DNA from 4 places in the Massilia suwonensis genome. Region 2 is predicted to be linked to each of the others. Evidence: predicted binding sites of a transcription regulator. Region 2 holds the regulator's gene; each other region holds the start of a gene.
The links. The regulator FNR, encoded in region 2, switches genes on or off when oxygen is low (the NO sensors DNR and NnrR bind a similar motif). The targets are predictions, from matches to a motif close to TTGATNNNNATCAA.
Positions count from the first base shown of each region.

Region 1: a site for FNR is predicted at 1,972-1,985, ahead of ACFPQ5_RS01610 (carbohydrate kinase). Genes of this name have one in related genera too.
Region 3: a site for FNR is predicted at 1,857-1,870, ahead of ACFPQ5_RS09550 (universal stress protein). Genes of this name have one in related genera too.
Region 4: a site for FNR is predicted at 2,791-2,804, ahead of ACFPQ5_RS09535 (universal stress protein). Genes of this name have one in related genera too.

Region 1 is NZ_JBHSMR010000001.1:370,931-375,583, forward strand. It holds gene ACFPQ5_RS01600 (phosphopentomutase) at 1-887, opposite strand, end outside; gene xapA (xanthosine phosphorylase) at 900-1,745, opposite strand; gene ACFPQ5_RS01610 (carbohydrate kinase) at 2,031-3,122, shown strand; gene ACFPQ5_RS01615 (pseudouridine-5'-phosphate glycosidase) at 3,137-4,054, shown strand; gene ACFPQ5_RS01620 (LysR family transcriptional regulator) at 4,062-4,653, shown strand, end outside.
Region 2 is NZ_JBHSMR010000013.1:1,031,928-1,036,580, forward strand. It holds gene cydB (cytochrome d ubiquinol oxidase subunit II) at 1-113, opposite strand, end outside; gene ACFPQ5_RS12580 (cytochrome ubiquinol oxidase subunit I) at 115-1,602, opposite strand; gene fnr (fumarate/nitrate reduction transcriptional regulator Fnr) at 1,817-2,584, shown strand; gene ACFPQ5_RS12590 (VOC family protein) at 2,594-3,022, opposite strand; gene ACFPQ5_RS12595 (DUF885 domain-containing protein) at 3,264-4,653, opposite strand, start outside.
Region 3 is NZ_JBHSMR010000013.1:365,367-370,019, forward strand. It holds gene ACFPQ5_RS09545 (cation-translocating P-type ATPase) at 1-1,279, opposite strand, end outside; gene ACFPQ5_RS09550 (universal stress protein) at 1,279-1,782, opposite strand; gene ACFPQ5_RS09555 (universal stress protein) at 2,022-2,483, shown strand; gene ACFPQ5_RS09560 (universal stress protein) at 2,517-2,954, shown strand; gene ACFPQ5_RS09565 (FAD-dependent monooxygenase) at 3,147-3,317, opposite strand; gene ACFPQ5_RS09570 (aldo/keto reductase) at 3,336-4,202, opposite strand; gene ACFPQ5_RS09575 (SDR family NAD(P)-dependent oxidoreductase) at 4,254-4,653, opposite strand, start outside.
Region 4 is NZ_JBHSMR010000013.1:360,340-364,992, forward strand. It holds gene ACFPQ5_RS09525 (universal stress protein) at 1-720, opposite strand, end outside; gene ACFPQ5_RS09530 (NAD(P)-dependent alcohol dehydrogenase) at 760-1,815, opposite strand; gene ACFPQ5_RS09535 (universal stress protein) at 1,836-2,678, opposite strand; gene ACFPQ5_RS09540 (universal stress protein) at 2,873-3,697, opposite strand; gene ACFPQ5_RS09545 (cation-translocating P-type ATPase) at 3,694-4,653, opposite strand, start outside.

The DNA of each region.
Region 1 (4,653 bases), on a different contig from region 2:
TCGAAGTCGACGAAGTTCACGAAGGAGAGCGACTTCGACGGGGCTTCGTCGGCCACTTCCAGCAGGCGGTCGAACAGCGCCATGTTGTCCGGGCCTTTTACGAGGCGAGTCACGCCCTGGGCCGCGAAGATGTCGCTGATCTTGCCGAGAGCGATGACTTCGCCGCCGTCGTTCTTGACGTGGTCGAGCAGCGTCGGCGCGGTTGGCGGGACTGCATAATCGTGACGATTCGAAGTGCGCTTGTACTTGCCGTTCGCACCGAGGAAAGGACGCGCGATCACGCGGCCGATGTTGTAGGGCTTGACCAGTTCATAGGCCGCTTCGCAGACTTCGTACAGGCGCTCGAGGCCGAAGCTCTCTTCGTGCGCGGCGATCTGCAGCACCGAGTCGGCCGAGGTGTACAGGATCGGCTTGCCGCTGGCGACGTGTTCGTCGCCCAGCTCGTCGATGATGGTGGTGCCCGAGGCGTGGCAGTTGCCCAGCCAGCCCGGCACGCCGGTCAGTTCCTGCAGTTTATCGGTCAGCTCTTGCGGGAAGGACGGCACGGTCTTCGGGAAGTAGCCCCAGTCGAACAGCACCGGCACGCCGGCGATTTCCCAGTGGCCGCTCTGCGTGTCCTTGCCGGTCGACTGTTCGCGCGCGACGCCCCAGGCGCCGGTAAAACCTTCGCGCTGATTGAAGCCGGCGGCCCACTCGCCGCTGGCCTTGTGCGCGGCCGCCGCGAGGCCCAGGCGCTCCAGATTCGGCAGCGACATCGGCTTGCCCTCTTTCGCAGCCCACTCGGCGATGTGGCCAAAGGTGTTGGCGCCCGTGTCGCCGTATTTGTCGGCGTCGGGCAGCGCGCCCAGGCCGAAGGAGTCCAGCAGGAGGATGAATGCGCGTGACATGGAAGTCCTCGGTTATTGAGCAGCCGCGCGTGGAATCGACGCCAGGCGCTCGGTGAACGAATGGATCAGGGTGACCAGGTCTTTCGCCGCGATCGCCGCGTACTTCAGGGTCTGCTCGTGCGACAGCGGGAACGGCGACAGGCCTTCGGCCAGGTTCGTAATGGCCGAGATGCCGACCACTTTCAGGCCGCAGTGGCGTGCCGAAATCACTTCCGGCACCACCGACATGCCGACGACATCCGCGCCCATCGTCTTGAATGCGCGGATTTCGGCGGCGGTCTCGAAGTTCGGGCCCGGCGCGGCCAGGTACACGCCTTCGGCGATGGTGATGCCCTTCGCTGCTGCGGTTTCCTTGACCAGCGCGCGCAGGTCGGCGTCGTAGGCGTTGGCCATGCTGAAGAAGCGCGGGCCGAAGCGGTCGTCGTTCGGGCCGGCCATCGGGCTGCCCGGCAGCAGGTTGATGTGATCCGACAGGACCACCACGCTGCCGGCGTCGACTTCGGTGCGCAAGGAACCTGCGGCATTCGTCACCAGCAGCATCTCGCAGCCCAGCAGTTTGAAGGTGCGCACGGCCGAGGTCATGACATTGGCGCCATAGCCTTCGTAGAAGTGGCCGCGGCCCTTCATGCACACGACCGGCACGCCGGCCAGCGTACCCAGCACCAGTTCGCCCGCGTGACCGTGCACAGTGCTGATCGGGAAGCCCGGCAGTTCGCTGTAGCTGATCGACACGGCATCCTCCATCTGCTCGGCGAGCACGCCGAGGCCGGAACCGAGGATCATCGCCACACGCGGCTCGAACCCTGGCTTACGGGCGCGAATGATCTCGGCGGCTTCGAATGGGGTATTGCTGGACATGAGGTTTCCTTCTATGAATCTGGAGTGGGAGCTTGGTGCGGGCTGTACTGTTGGAGCGGCCCGGCGTCGCAGAACGGACGCAGATAAGCCAAAAATTATTATAACTATGCATTATCGCGGATATGTATGGCAAATACCATTTCTCTTGCTCATTTATATCGCTGGCGACTAAATGGCTGAGATGGTCGTTGGCATCCTCCGACAGCTGCCCTGGCGTCAATACCGGTTGACTCGAACCAAACATTTGTCTAGCATGGACAAACATTTGTTTAATCTTGAGCCGCCGTGACCGACTTGTCGAAAAAAGAACAGTTATACGAGCTGATCCGCGCCAATCCCTTCATCGCGCAGAACGAGCTTGCCAGCGAACTGAATTTGTCGCGTTCGGCCGTGGCCAACTACATCGCCACTCTGGTGCGCGAGCGGCGCCTGCTCGGGCGTGCCTACGTGCTGCCAAGCGCGCGCCCGATCCTGTGCATCGGCGCGGCCAACCTGGACCGCAAGCTGCGCGCCGCCGGTCCGCTGGCGATGGGCAGCTCCAATCCCGCCAGCGCGGTCGAATCCTTCGGCGGCGTGGCGCGCAACATTGCCGAGAACCTGGCGCGGATGGGCGCGAAGGTCGGCCTGATCACGGCGGTCGGCAGCGACTCCTCCGGCAGCGCCCTGCTCGCCCATGCCGACGGCGCCGGCATCGACACCCACGGCGCCTTGAAACTGGACGATGCCGCCAGCGGCACCTACACCGCGGTGCTCGACAGCGACGGCCAGATGGTCGTCGCGCTGGCCGACATGGCCCTCTATGACCGCATCACGCCGAGCTTGCTCGAGCTGCGCCGCCAGCAGCGCGCCGGCGCTTCGCTGATCGTGGCCGACCTGAACCTGAACCGCGAGGCCATCGAAACGCTGCAGATTGACGCCGCGCGCGATGGCGTCGATCTCGTCATCGTCGCCGTCTCGGAACCGAAGATGAAGCGCCTGCCGGAATCGCTGCAGGGCGTGCGCCTGCTGATCCTCAACCGCGGCGAACTGGCCGCGCGGCTGGGACGCACGCTGGACAGCGACGACGAACTGGCCGCCGCCTGCCGCGACCTGCAGGCGCAAGGCGCACGGGACGTCGTCGTTACCCTGGGCCCCCGTGGCGTGCTGTTCACGACGCCGAGCGGCGTCGAGCGGCTGGACGCGCCGCCGGCGCAGGTCGTCGACGTCACCGGCGCCGGCGACGCCTTTTCCGCCGCCGTGTGCCTGTCGCTGCAAGGCGGCGACGCCGACCTGGCGCTGGCCTGCCGCCGCGGCCTGGAACTGGCTTCGATGACCATCGCCTGCCGCGAGACGGTCTGTCCGCAACTGACGCCCGAGACCTTCGGCGCCCTTATCTAAGTACTGGAACCATCATGCACTCCTTCCTGCTGTTTTCTCCTGAAGTGGCCGCCGCGCGCAACGCCGGCCGTCCCATCGTCGCGCTCGAGTCGACCATCATCTCGCACGGCATGCCCTACCCGCAAAACGTGCAGACCGCGCGCAAGGTCGAACAGATCATCCGCGACGCCGGCGCCGTTCCCGCGACAATCGCCATCATGGACGGCAAGATCTGCATCGGCCTCTCCGACGAGCAGCTCGAAACCCTCGGCACCGCATCGAACGCCATTAAAGTGAGCCGGCGCGACCTGGCCTACGTGCTGTCGCAGCGCCTGCTGGGCGCGACCACCGTGGCCGCGACCATGATCTGCGCGCAGCTGGCCGGCATCGAAGTCTTCGTCACCGGCGGCATCGGCGGCGTGCACCGCGGCGCCGAAACGAGCTTCGACATCTCGGCCGATTTGCAGGAATTGGCGCAGACCAGCGTCGCCGTGGTCTGCGCCGGCGTGAAGTCCATTCTCGACATCGGCCTCACGCTCGAATACCTGGAAACCCACGGCGTGCCGGTGCTGAGCGTCGGCCAGCCCGGCTTCCCCGCCTTCTTCACGCGCGAATCGGGCTTCAATGCCGACTTCCAGATCGACAGCGCGGAAGACCAGGCCGGCTTCATCCGCACCAAGTGGCAGCTCGGCCTGCAGGGCGGCGTCGTGGTCAGCAATCCGGTGCCGGCGGAGTCGGCGATGCCGAAGGAAGAGATCGACCGCATCACCGAACAGGCCTTGCAGGAAGCCGATCAGCAAGGCGTCAGCGGCAAAAAAGTGACTCCATTCCTGCTGGCGCGCATCAAGGAACTGACCGAAGGCCGCAGCCTGGCCACCAACATCGCGCTGGTCGAACACAACGCCCTGGTCGGCGCGCGCCTGGCCGTCGCACTGAACGCACAGCCTGCATAAAGCACTTATGTCGATCGACCTGAAACAGCTGAAATACTTCCTCGCCGTGGCCGAGGAAAAAAGCTTCAGCCGCGCCGCCGAGCGCCTGCACATCTCGCAGCCGCCGCTGTCCCAGCAAATCATGAAGCTGGAAGCGGAACTCGGCGTGCGCCTGTTCGCGCGCACCACGCGCAGCTTCGAGCTGACCGTGGCCGGCAAGGCGCTGATGGCGGAAGCCTCGGACCTGCTGGGCCGCATGCGCATGACGATCGACACCATCCGCCAGATCGACCGCGGCGAAGTCGGGCGCCTGCGCGTGGGCATCGTCGGTTCGGCGATGTGGGGGCCGATCCCCAGTTTGCTGGAACGCTTCCAGAGCGAGTTCCCGAAGGTGACCTGGACCATCCACGAACTCGGCCCGGACGAACAGTTCGAGGCGCTGCGTTCGAAGCAGATCGACGTCGGCTTCTGGCGCGAGCCGCGCCTGGACGAGGAAGCGTTAAAGGCGGCGCACCTGCACCAGGAACTGTGCTTCCGCGAGAACGTCTGCGTGGCCGTGCACAAGCAGCACCCGCTGGCTGCGCGCGAAGCGATCGACCTGCTCGACATCGCCAACGAAC
Region 2 (4,653 bases):
TTGACGAATGGAAACAGCATGCCGATGCCGAGATCGAAGCCGTCCAGCACCACGTACATGAAGACGGCAAAATAAATGATGACGGCCCAGATGACCGAGGTGTCGATGCCCATCTCACCCTCCCTTGCCGTCGCGGTCCAGCGCGGCGCCGCGGCCGATGCCGTCCGGATTGTCGTCGCCATCGCCGTCGCTATCGTCGTCATTGCCGACGTCGGCCGCCGACAAGGGCCGCATCGGCGTGCGCCCTTCTCCCGGTCCGCCGGCGGTAGCCCGGTGCAGCTCGAAGGCCTGCGGCCCCTTCTTCATCATGCGCAGCACGTAGACCGTGCCGGCGCCGAACACGAAGAAATAGGCGATCACGAACAGCCCGAGCGTGAGCGCCAGCGCGCCGGCGCCGTGCGGCGAAACCGCGTCCGCCGTGCGCAGCACGCCGTATACCACCCAGGGCTGGCGCCCGACCTCGGTGGTGACCCAGCCGGCCAGGATGGCGACCAGGCCTGCCGGACCCATCCACAGCGCGGCGCGCAAGAAAGGCCGCGTGGTGAAGATCCGCCCACGCCGCCGCAGCAGCAGGCTCCAGGCGCCGAGGGCGATCATCAGGAGGCCCAGGCCCACCATCAGCCGGAAGCTCCAGAACACGATCAGGGAATTCGGCCTTTCCTCGCGCGGGAACTCCTTCAGGCCGCGGAACTGCCCGTTCCACGAGTGCGTGAGAATCAGGCTGCCCAGGTGCGGGACGCCGACCGCATAGCGCGTTTTCTCGGCCTCCATGTCGGGAATCCCGAACAGCAGCAAGGGCACCGCCTCGCCGGGCTCGTTCTGCCAGTGCCCTTCCATCGCGGCCAGCTTGGCCGGCTGGTGCTCGAGCGTGTTGAGGCCATGGAAGTCGCCGATCACGGCCTGGATCGGCGCGACCAGCAGGATCATCCACATCGCCATCGACAGCATCTTACGCACCGCCGGGTTGTCCCTTTTACGCAGTAATTGCCACGCACCGGTGGCACCGACGATCAGGGCGGTGGTCAGGTAGGCCGCCACCACCATGTGCATCAGGCGATACGGAAAGGAGGGATTGAACACGATCGCCAGCCAGTCGGCGGGCACCATGCGGTTGCCCTCGATGGCATAGCCTTGCGGCGTCTGCATCCAGCTGTTGGCGGCCAGGATCCAGGTCGCGGAAATCAGCGTGCCGACGGCGACCATGCAAGTGGCAAGGAAATGCAGGCCGGGGCCGACCCGGGTCCAGCCGAACAGCATCACGCCAAGAAAGCCCGCTTCCAGGAAGAAGGCGGTCAGCACCTCGTAGGCCAGCACCGGCCCCATGATGGAGCCGGCGAATTCGGACATGTAGCTCCAGTTGGTGCCGATCTGGTAGGCCATCACGATGCCCGAGACCACGCCCATGCCGAACATGACGGCGAAGATCTTCAGCCAGAAGTGGTAGAGGTCGACGTAGACCTGGCGCCTGGTGCGCAGCCAGGACAGTTCGAGCACGGCCAGGTAGCTGGCAAGGCCGATGGTCACCGCCGGGAACAGGATGTGGAAGGACATCGTAAACGCGAACTGGATGCGTGCCAGGTCCAATGCCGACAGGCCGAACATGTGTTCTCCTCTGGATGCGGTGTCCGGAATCTAGCACGACAGTGGGGGCGCACGATTGCCCGATTGACCAGAGCAGAGCTTCGTCTAGCCGGATGCGTGCGCGCTCTTGCACCGTTGTATCAACCTATTCCAAGCGGATAACAATGTCCGGAACGCTGGGAGCGCGCCGCTGACCGGTCTATAATCCGCTTAACCATTCAATGTCTTCGAACCGATGAGCCAGGCCATCCACTTCCCCAACAGCGCACCGGTCAGCCTGGGCGCCATCAAGGCCAGCTGCGCCGCCTGCAGCATGCATCAGCTGTGCCTGCCGATGGGCCTGGACGATGCCGACATCAACCGCCTCGACCAGATCATCGGCAGCCGGCGCCGTCTTGTACGCGACGAGCGCCTGTACGCCATGGGCGAGCCTTTCCGCAGCCTGTACGCGGTGCGCTACGGCCATTTCAAGACCTACCAGATCAACGCGGCCGGCGAGCAGCAGATCACGGGTTTCCAGATGGCCGGCGAACTGCTGGGCATGGATGCGATCAGCGGCGACCGCTACCACTGCGACGCCGTCGCGCTGGAAGACAGCGAAGTCTGCGAAATTCCGTTCGCGCGCCTGGAAGAACTGTTCGGCCACGTGCCGACCCTGTTGCGTCACTTCCACAGGATCATGAGCCAGGAAATCACGCGCGAGCAAAACGTCATGCTGCTACTCGGCAATATGCGCGCCGAGCAGCGCTTTGCCGTCTTCCTGGTCAATCTGTCGGCCCGCTATGCCGCGCGCGGCTACTCGAGTACGGAATTCGGCCTGCGCATGTCGCGCGAAGACATCGGCAATTACCTCGGTCTGACCATCGAAAGCGTCAGCCGCCTGCTCTCGCGCTTCAAGAAGCAGGGCTGGATCGAAGTGGACAAGCGCGAAGTCAAGCTGCTCGACCCGGCCAAGCTGAAGGCGATCGCCGCCGGAACCGACCAGTGCGCTCCGATGTCCTGAAGCGTTTTTTCAGAAGGTAATCTGCACCGAGGACGCGCTGCGTGTAGCCGCGCCGTGGAACACGGCTTCGATGTTGTTACCGTCCGGATCGAGCACGAAGGCGGCGTAGTAGCCCGGATGATAGGGACGCTCGCCGGGCGCGCCGTTGTCCTTGCCGCCGGCGTTTAATGCTGCCTGGTAGAAGGCATCGACCATGGCGCGGCCGGCGGCCTGGAAGGCCAGGTGGAGGCGGCCGGTCAGCTTGCCCTGGGCGGCCTGGCTGTCGGCGGTGGAGACGAACAGTTCGTCGTACCAGAAATAATCGTCGCCCTCGCCGCCCAAGGGGATGCGAAGTGTCTCGAAGATCGCGGTGTAGAAGCTGCGGGAGGCTGGCAGGTCCTTGACCACCAGCTGGATGTGGTCGATCAGGCGGCCGCGGTGGAGTTGCTGGGTTTCCATTGTTGTGCTCCTGGTGAAAACACACTGGATGACCGCGCAGCTTCGCCATTATTCGTGACAGCCGCGCACCGTAGGGTGGGCATGCCCACGCGTTTTCGTACTTTACCTCACCCGAAAAACAATCGAATCCGATACGGCGCGAGGCCAGCAAGACCTTGGGGCAGCACCACAGCACGAACGCGTGGGCATGCCCACCCTACGTTACACCGCAGCCAACGACTGTCGGCGGCGGTGCGAACAATTAGGCCTTCGCCTTTTCCTTGGCGATCCAGCCATCCACCAACTGCCCCAGCACGTCCAGCGGCACCGAGCCGGCGCCCAGCACCATGTCATGGAATGCCGGCAGCGAGAACTTCGGTCCCAGTTCCGCCTTCGCCTTCTCGCGCAGTTCGACGATGCGCAGCATGCCGATCATGTAGGCCGTGGCCTGGCCCGGCCAGACGACGTAGCGGTCGACTTCCTCGACGTTGATGCCGTAGTCGACCGCCTGCTGGCGCGTCCAGCCCTTGGTATGCAGGCCGGTGTCGACGACGAGGCGCCGCGCGCGGAACAGTTCCGAGCCGAGGGCGCCGAGCAGGCCGGGGACGTCATTCTCGTACCAGCCCTGCTCCACCGCCAGGCGTTCGGTGTACAGCGCCCAGCCCTCGCTGTGCGCGCTGCCGCCGCTGAAGATGCGCTGGCTGCGGTATTTCGGGATGCCGGCCAGCTCCTGCTGGATCGCCAGCTGGAAGTGGTGGCCCGGCACGGCCTCGTGGTAGGACAGGCTGCGCATGCGGATCATGTCGAACTTCGGACCGCGCAGCGGCACCCAGAACACGCCCGGGCGGCTGCCGTCCGGCGCCGGCAGGCTGTAGTGGGCGGCGGCCGAGGCTTCGGTCAGCGGCGGCTCGCGCAACACGTCGACCGGCGCGCGCGGCTTCAGGTTGAACAGCGACTCGCTGCGCGCCTGCGCATCCTTCACCATTTCCTTGTACTTCGCCAGGATGGCGGGACGCGGGTCCTCGTCTGCCTTCGGCTGGAAGGTCGCGTCGAGCGCCTTCATGCGTGCCTCGATGCTGCCCTCGTTGAAACCGAGCGCACGCAGGTGCTTGTCCATCTCGCCTTCCAGGCGCGCCACCTCGCGCAGGCCGATCGCATGGATCTCGTCGGCAGTCAAGCTGGTGCTGGTGAAGTTGGCGATCGCGCGGTCGTAGGCGGCGCGGCCATTCGGCAGGCGCGAGACGCCGGCCGTGTCATTCGTCTTCGGATGCAGTTCGACCATGAAGCCCTGCACCCGCACATAGGCCGGGCGGATCTTGTCCTCGACGATGCGGGTGGCGCGCGCGATCGCCGCCGTGCGCGCCTCGGGCGTCAGGTCCTTCAGCTCGGCGCTGCGCTTTTCCAACGAGGCGACCAGTACGTTCTGGCTTGCCGCCGGCTTGAGGAAGGTATCGACCTGGTACTGGGCGCGCTCGAGGATGAAGCGCGGCGGGATCAATTTACGTTCGGTGGCGCTGCGGGCGCGCGCCAGCGCCTCGTCCATGCGCGTACTCACCTGCTCCAGGCGCGCCAGCCAGGAATCGACGTCCTGCGCGTTGCGCATCGGGTGGGTCTGGGTGAGGAAGTTGACCAGCCCGACCTGCGGGCCGCCG
Region 3 (4,653 bases), 670 kb from region 2:
CGCCGGCGTGCCAGCCGTGCGCGACCGCGCGTAGCGCCGCGCTCATGCCGTATTCGCGGGCCAGGGTCCAGTCCTCGCGCCCGCCGCCAAGTGCGTTCGGGAATTCGGCGCCAAGGCGGTGCAGGGCCTGGTCCATCGGCTCGAAACCGTCGGCCCGGCTGGCAAGCGTGCCGACGTCGAGCAGGGCTGCGATCGCATCCGGCAATGCCTGGACGGAGGGGGCGCCGGCCTGCCACTCCCGGCCGCCGGCGTACAGCGCCGCCACGCTCATCCGGTTCTCGGTGAGCGTGCCGGTCTTGTCGACGCAGAGCACGGTCGTGGCGCCGAGCGTTTCGATCGCGGCTAGGTTGCGCGTCAGGACGTTGGCGCGCGCCAGCCGCGAGGCGCCAAGCGCCGGAAACAGGGCCAGCACGACCGCGAATTCTTCCGGCAGCATGGCCAGCGCCAGCGCCAGCCCGGCCAGCAGCGCCTGCAGCAGGGAGCCGCCCTGGGCCAGGTAGTATGCGACCAGCAGCAGGCTCACGGCGCCACCAGCCACACCAAAACGGGCAATGACGGACGCCATCTGCCGCTGCAGCGGCGAGCGTTCCGGAGCCAGGGCCGCGAGCGACTGGCCGATGCCGCCGATGGCGCTCGCGGCGCCGGTGGCGGTCACCTGCACGATGCCGTGGCCGCGCACCACCAGCGTTCCGGAGAAGAGGGCGGCAGGGTCGTCCGCACCAGCGCGGACGGCATGACCGGAGACTACCTGGGCCGGGTTTTTCGGTACCGGCACCGATTCGCCCGTCAGCAGCGACTCGTCGGCCTGGACGTCCTGGCCGTCCACCAGCACACCATCGGCGGGAACGCGGTCGCCCTCGCCGATCGCGCACAAGTCCCCAACCACCACCTCGCGGCTGTCCACTTGCAGCCGGCGGCCGTCGCGGATTACCAGCGCGTGCGGCGTGCTCAGGTCGCGCAGGGCGTCGAGTGCCCGCTCGGCCTTGCCTTCCTCGTAGAGCGTCATCCCGAGGGTGGCAACGACCAGCGCGAACATCAGGATGCCTTCGCGCGGCTCGCCCAGCAGCAGATAGAGCAGGCCGGCCGCGAACAGCAGCACGAACATGGGTTCGCGCGCTGCCTGCCAGAGAATGGCGCGCCAGCCACGGCGTCCTCCGGAGGGAAGCACATTCGGCCCGTCGCGTGCGAGGCGGCGTGCCGCCTCGTCGCTGCCGAGACCGGTCAGTGCGTCGGCTGTGGGCAGACCCGGACCGGTGCCGGTTGGCTCCCGGTATCCCATCAGCCGGGTGCCCGCATGGCGGACGGCGACGCCTCGGTGAGGCGCCCCCGCGCATGGGCGATGTGCGGCCGGTAGACCATGACGGGAACCGGAGAGTAAGCCAGGACACGCTGCGTCACACTGCCGGCGATCAACCGGCTCAGACCCCGGCGCCCATGGGAGGCAATGAAGATCAGGTCGCAATGGTGGCGCTTGGCCACTTCGATGATCTCGTCGGCCGGCGAGTAACCGTACGCGGTGAGCGCGGTGCAGGCAACACCGGCGCGGCGTGCGGCGTCCGACACTTGTCCGACGTAGTGCTGCGCCTGTTCGAGCAGCACGTCGACGCCGAGCTCGGCGCCTGCCGCGACGGCTCCTTCGGCCGACAGCAGCACGGGTTCGGGGTAGGCGACGGAGAGCGCGACGATGTTGCCGCCACAGGCCTGTGCGAAGGAGATCGCTGCGTTGGCCGCGACCGCTGCCAGCTCGGAACCGTCGGTTGGAACCAGAATGCGTTGATACATGGCCGTCTCCCGCAGAGAGTCTTATGCGCCGCATGGCCGCTCTACCAGAATGGGCGGCCAGACGGATTAGGTCTTTGATGCAAATCAAATACGCCCGCGCCCCGGAAAGCTGGCGTCAGACGCACCAAATTCGTTGCCGGTGCCCGACTAGATTTGATCCATATCAAGGCTTTTTAAGGTAGAAGCTCCCATCCTGATGTGGAACAGAGCCTGGTCTCGCAATTGCTGCAGGGGGGAAGATGTTTCGCACGATACTTGTCGCAAGCGACGGATCCTGGATGGCCGAATGTGCAGCGCGCGTCGCCGTTGGGCTGGCCCAGAGTAACGGCGGCCGGCTCGTGGCGCTCTCGGTCGCGCATCCTGCCGTTGCAAAGCCGGGCGGCATGGAGACGCAAGCCGATCTCGATGCGGTGTTTGCGTGCGCGCACCAGGATGCCATCGATCGCGCAGCCCGGGTGGCGGGATTCGCACATGAAGCCGGCGTGCCTTGCCAGGCGGTCACCGCCATCTCGGCTTTCCCGGGCGACGAAATCATCCACGCCGCAGAGCAGAATGGCTGTGACCTGATCGTCCTCGGTGCGTACGGCGGGCGTACCGTCCCGCCTGTCCTTGCCGGTGGCGTCGCCCAGCAAGTACTCGCCTATGCGCCGGTCCCGGTCCTGATGTTGCGCGACGCCGCCCGCCCGGAGAACGGGCTGTGACCGGATAACGTCCTCATCTTTCAAGGAGCTGCCATGTTCAAACGCATCCTGATTCCTACCGACGGTTCGTCCGCCTCGCAGCGGGCCATCCTGGCCGGCGCATCGCTGGCCAGGGAGACCGGCGCCGAGATCATCGGGCTGACCGTCACCCCACCGTTTCACACCCTCAGCGCCGACCCCGAAGTGCTCGAATCGACGCCCGCACAATACGAACAGCAGGCACGCCAGCAGGCCGAGCGGATCCTGGCCGACGTCGAAAGCGCTGCGCGCGAGGCGCAGGTGCCGTACCGGATCGAGCACGCGAGCGGGGACAGCCCCTACGAGATGATCATCTCGACCGCGCGCGACGCCGGCTGCGACCTGATCCTGATGGCCTCGCACGGGCGCAAGGGGATCAAAGGACTTCTCCTGGGAAGCGAGACGCAGAAGGTACTGGTGCACAGTGCGATACCGGTGCTGGTGTACCGCTGAACCGCCTGAGCGGCTTGCCTGTCCATGTCATGACGACGGCTGGGCCGGCGCAGGACCCACCGCGACGCGAGCAGCAGCAGCCCCCCGCTCCAGAGTACAGACGCGGCCGGTTCCGGCACCGGGCTGAGCAGCGCGGGCATGCACTCGAACGCGTTGTCGGCGCGGCAGGCCAGGGATGCAATCTGACGCCCTTCATTGATCGCACTGGTGCGCGTGATTTCCCAGCCATTGGGTGCGACCAGCAGGGTATTCAGGTCGACCAGTTCGCCCACTATCGTCGGATCGCTCTAACAGGGTCACTCGTATCCCTACGCGGGAAAGCGCCAGTGCTGTCATCAGTCCGGCGAGCGATGCGCCGACAATGACTGCATGGCCCCGTTCTCAGTCCGGGATTGCAAAGCCATAGTTCTCCAAAGTCAGCGACTCGGGATCTGGCCCACCCCGCACACCCGTATCGAGCGCGTCGATGGCTGCGATCTCGGTTGGCGTCAGCACAAAGTCGAACACGTCAAAGTTCTCTGCAATCCGATGCGGCTTGATCGACTTCGGGATCGGCGCAAAGCCGTGGTCCAGGTGCCACCGCAAGATGACCTGCGCCGCCGTCTTGCCGTATTTGGCCGCAACCGCCGTGATCACGGGATCCTGGAGCGGGTTTTTCTCGGCGTTGCCGTATGTGTAGGCGCCACCGATCGGCGACCAGCTCTGCGTAACGATGCCGTGACTGGTATTTGCCGCCCGAAGCGCAGGCTGGGAATAATACGGATGAACCTGAATCTGGTTGACGGCCGGGATAACGCCGGTACGCGCGATCAACTCGTCCAGTCGGGCCGGGGTCAGATTCGACACGCCGATGGCGCGAACGCGACCTTCCGCCAGCAGCCTTTCGGCCGCTTTGTATGCCTGAATCGTTTTCTCGAAGTCGGAGGCCAGAGGCTGGTGCAGCAGCCAAAGGTCGAGCTGCTCGATACTGAGTTTCCTGAGGCTGACATCGAACGCGCGCAGCGCGGAATCGTAGCCGTAATTCGTGATCCACAGCTTGGTTTCGACGAAAATTTCGGAGCGCGGCACCTCGGCACGGCGAATGCCTTCGCCGACTTCGTGCTCGTTGAAATAGGCGGCCGCCGTGTCGATCAATCGATAACCGCATTCGAGCGCAGTGACGACCGCGTCGGTTGTTTCCTCGGGCTTGGACTGGAATACGCCTAGGCCAAGGGCCGGCATCTGAACGCCGTTGTTCAATGTAATCATGGGATTTTTTCAAGCATTTGTTCACCTGTTGTGTTTGCGGATACGTATGGATCAGAAGAGGGCGACACCAGTAAGCTCGGCCAGCCTGTCGATCAACCGGTCCTGGAAGCCAGGGTCGACGACCTCGGCGGCCGGCTGCTGCCGGCGCCGGTGATGCCAGTAGTGGCCCGTGCTAATAGCTGCGGGATCGGTGCTGGTGGCGAGCCATGTTTGCGTGAGGTGACCCATTTCCAGATCGTCCGGTGCGGAGGGGCCGCCCATCCTGGTGGGCACCCAGCCCGGATCCACGCTATGACTCAGGACATCGGGCCAGTGGCGTGCAAGGGCACACGCGAGGGTTGCCACATACAACTTGCTTTCTGAATAGGCCTGGCTGGCTTGCCATGTGCGGGTCACCCAATCGATGTCGCGCAGCGAACCGCTACCGCCTCGATGCATTCCGCCGCTGAGG
Region 4 (4,653 bases), 670 kb from region 2:
CAGGAGGCCGGCCTGGTTGTCGTGCGCGATGCGCAGCAGGGCTTCGCCGGCGGGGGACTCCGTCCGCTCCACAAGCACGTCGACCGGCACGCCGTGGCGCGCCAGGTACAAGCCCATGTCGGCCCCTGGATCGTCGCCGTGCAGGCCGGTCTCGCGCTCGGGGTTGATGAGCGCCAGGCGCACAGTCCGGGCGCTCGCCAGCAGCGGCAGCGCGCCGTCGATTGCGCGCAGTGCGGGCACGCTGCCATCCCAGCCGACGACGATGCTGTCGGCGATCGGCTCCCCAAGATAGATGGCCGGCACGGACAGCACAGGCCGTGGACCATGGAGCGCGAGGTATTGCGGCAACCCGCGCATGCCAGACGCGTCGGGTCCATCCTGGCTGACCACGACCAGGTCGGCATAGCGCGACTGGAGCAGCAGGGCGGTGCGGCCTTCGTCTTCGACCATGCGCCCCTCCATTGACGCCACGCCGAGCTGGCGCGCACGTTCGGCGAAGCGCTCCAGGCTCGCGTTGGCAGTCGCACGCAGTTCGTCGAATTCGTCGCCCGGCATGACTGGCATGGAGCCGGTCAGCATGGCGAACGCGGCGAAAGACATTCCGGTCGCGGCAGTGCCGATCAGGTGCGCGCCGTCGCTAGCGGCAAGTTGTGCCGCGGCACGCATCCGCGCGTCGAAACCAGGGCTGTCGTCCACGTGAACGACGATCGTCTTGTACATGAGAATCCTTTCGCTTGTTGTCAGGGCCGGAGGCGGCGTTCAGGGAACGACTGCCACCTTCAGCACGCCGTCGCGCTGGTTCGCGAAGAGTTCGTAAGCTTCCTCGATCTGCTCGAGACGGAAACGGTGGGTGACCAGGGGCTTTAGGTCGAGCCTGCCGGAAGCCACGATGTTCATCAGGCGCCGCATGCGCTCTTTCCCGCCGGGGCAAAGCGTCGTGACGATGCGGTGGTCGCCGAGCCCGGCCGCGAAGGCATCGATCGGCAGCGTCAGCTTGCCCGAGTACACACCCAGGCTCGACAGCGTGCCGCCAGGACGCAAACAGCGCAGGCAGCTCTCGAAGGTCTGCTGGGTGCCCAGCGCCTCGATCGCCACGTCGGCGCCCTGGCCGTCGGTCAGCCGCAGGATCTCCTCGACCGGGTCGCGCGCACTGTAGTCGATGACGTGGTCGGCGCCCAGGCGCCGGGCCATCGCCAGGCGTTCGGGCAGCTTGTCGACCGCGATGATGCGGGACGCTCCGCGCAGGCGTGCGCCGGCGGTCGCGCACAGGCCGATCGGACCCTGGGCGAACACCGCCACGGTGTCGCCGATGCGGATACCGCCGTTTTCCGCGCCGCCGAAACCGGTGCTCATGATGTCGGGGCACATCAGGACCTGTTCGTCGCTCAGGCCGTCGGGAATCGGCGCCAGGTTGGCCATCGCGAACGGAACCCGTACATACTCGGCCTGGCAGCCGTCGATGGTATTGCCGAAGCGCCAGCCGCCGATGGGATGCCCGCCGCATTGGGCCTGGTGGCCGTCAAGGCAGGAAAAGCACTGGCCGCATGGGCAGATGGCCCCGGCGACGACACGCTGGCCGATCGTGTAGCCGGTCACGCCCGCGCCCAGTTCAGCGATCGTGCCGACCGGCTCGTGACCGATGGTCAGGCCGTCGGCCACCGGATATTCTCCCTTCAGTATGTGGACGTCGGTACCGCAGATGGTCGTCATCGTGATCTTGACGATCGCCTCGCCGGGGCCGGCGCGCGGAATCGGCTTGCGTCCCAGCACAATCCGGCCGGGACCGGTGAAAACGGCTGCATTCATGTTCGTCATGGCGTTCTCCTGGTTCGTTCTCAGCGCGCCATCAGCACGGGCAGCGCCGCTTCCTGTAACACGGTCCTGCTGGCGCCCCCGAGCACGAGTTCCTGGAAGCGTGAATGGCCGAAGCAGCCCATCACGACCAAATCGCATCCCTGTTCGGTGGCAAGGTCGAGGATCGCCCTCCCGGTGTCGTGGCCTGGATCGCGCATGGCGCGCCCGGCGCGAACCGCATGGCGGCCGAGGAAAGCGAGCGCGTCGTCCAGGTCCGCCGCGTTGACCGATTCGTTTGGAAAGGCGCGGGTGAACAAGGCTACGCTGACATGGGTTGCGCGCTGGAGCAGGGGTACGGCGGCGGCCATCGTTACTGATTCCTCGCGGCTGCCGTTCCAGCACAGCAGCACCCGGCGCGGACACTCCGGCACAGCGCCCGCGCGCGGCACCACCAGCACGGGACGCCCCGCATTGATCACGACGTAATCGGGCATGCGCGATGCGCTCGGCAGGTAGCCCAGGCTCTCGTCGGGATCGTCCTGGCTGAGGACCACCAGGTCGGCGAAGCGCGCCAGCAGTGCCAGGGCCTCGGGCGCCTGGTCGCTGATCAGGCGCGGCTCGTGCGATACGCCGCGGCGCCGGGCGATGTCCTCGAAGACGTCGAGCGCGCGCCGCGCCGTCTGCACAAGCGGGTCGACGTAGCTGGCGAGCAGCGTACCCGGGATGGGGTCGCAGCCGTTGGGAAAGACGGCGCGCGGGATGCCCGTCATGGCGGCGCCGACGAGGTGGGCGCCGTGCTCGGCGCAGATGGCGGCGGCCAGTTCGATGCGTGCCGGAGCATGGCGCGACAGGTCTGCATGGACGAGGACGGTCTTAAATCGCATGGCAGTCTTCACCTTCAGGTGGCGGAATGGAAGCACCGGCACCAGGTTGCGGGCCAGTGCGGCAGCCGTGTGTCTGGCTGGCCCACTCTGCGCTCCCTGGTAGCCGACTCCAATGATCTGGATCAAATTTTTCGGGTTGATTGCAAGCACTTTGCCCAAAGCACTGGACAAGGACCCCAGTTCGTGATTACCGCTCAGTGCGCCATAAGCACGGGGACGGTCATGGATTCCAGGACCGTGCGCGTGACGCCGCCGAGCAGCAGTTCGCTCAAGTGGGCCCTGCCGTAGGCGCCCATCACCAGCATGTCCGCGGCCTGGTCGGCTAGCAGAGACAGCAGAGGTTCGCCCCCTGAAAGGCCCGGGGACTCGCCCAGCAGGGCCGCCTCGATTCCATGCCGTTTCAGGTAGGGAAGCAGGTCCGGATCCGCCGCCGGCTCGTCCGCGGGACGGAAGGCGGCGACCGTGACCCGTTCGGCCCGGCGCAGGAAGGGCAGCGCCGCACTCAGGGCGCGGGCTGCCTGAACGCTGCCGTTCCAGGCGACCAGGATGCGCTTGCCGATCACGGTCTGCCGCTGAATGTAGGGGACGACGAGCACGGGGCGGGGACAAGCGAGCAGGACGTGCGCCGCCAAGTCGCCTCCCGGCGGCGGCGACGGCTTGCCGGGCTCCTGCTGTCCGAGCACGAGCAGGTCGGCGTAGAGACCGCACAATGCAAGACCGGCGCCGGTCTCGTCGTCAACAAGCCGCCGTTCGTACGAACGCACCCCGGCACCGGCGGCCTGCCGCTCGAATGCATCGAGCGCTGCGTCGGCCCGGGCGAACAGCATTTCCATGTGAGGCGCAAGCACGGTGCGCGCAAGGTCGGCGGCGCCTTCGCGGTAATAGTAGCGCGACACCCCGGTCAGGGCGACCCCGACCAGGTGGGCGTCATGTTGCAGCGCCAATTGCGCCGCCAGCGCGATGCGCGTGGCCGCGTGGGCGGACTCGTCGACGTGAACGAGGATGGTCTTGCAGTTCATGTTTTTCTCCGTGTGGATGACGTTTTTGCCCGTGCCGTGCCCCGGCCATGCCGCTGGGCCAGCTTGATCAGGTCGAAGGGCAGGACGGCGAGCACGCCGATGATCACGGCCGCCAGTGCATGGTGCGGCGTGGGTGCGGCGAAGCGGAATAGCCCCGCCAAGGGTTCGATGTAGAGCACGGCGGCAAGCGCGGCCAGCGCCGCGCCCGCGACCACCCAGGCAATCCGGTTCGGCAGGCGCATCGATTCGAACACGGTCAGCAACTGCGAGCGATTGCCGAAAATGAGGCCGACGTTGGCCGACACCAGCGCCGCAAAGGCGAAAGCGCGCGCCTGCGCCGCCGGCAGTTCACCCAGCGCCCAGGCATACGCGGCGAGCACCGTCGCGAGCACGACCAGGCCTTGTGCCAGGGCCAGGACCAGCGTCCGGCGGTCGATCAGCGGGGCGTCGCGCCGGCGAGGCGGGCGGCGCATCAGCCCCGGTTCCTCCGCCTCGTTCTCGAACGCCAGGGCGCAGGCCGGGTCGATCACCAGTTCGAGGAACACGATGTGGACCGGATACAGGACGACAGGCCACCCCAGCATTACCGGCAGCAGCGCCAGGCCGGCAGTGGGCACATGGACGGCCACGATGTAGACCATCGCCTTGCGCATGTTGGTGTAGATGTGGCGGCCCAGGCGAACGGCGCGCACGATCGAAGCGAAATGGTCGTCGGTCAGCACCAGGTCTGCCGCTTCGCGCGCCACGTCGGTGCCGCGCCGGCCCATGGCGATGCCGACATGCGCCGCCTGCAGGGCAGGGGCGTCGTTGACGCCATCGCCGGTCATGCCGACGATCTCGCCGGCGCGCTGCAGCGCGCGCACGATACGCAGTTTCTGGTCGGGCGCGATGCGCGCGCAGATGTCGGTGTGCGCGAGACGCTGTGCGAGCGCCTCCTCGCCGATGGCGGCGATCTG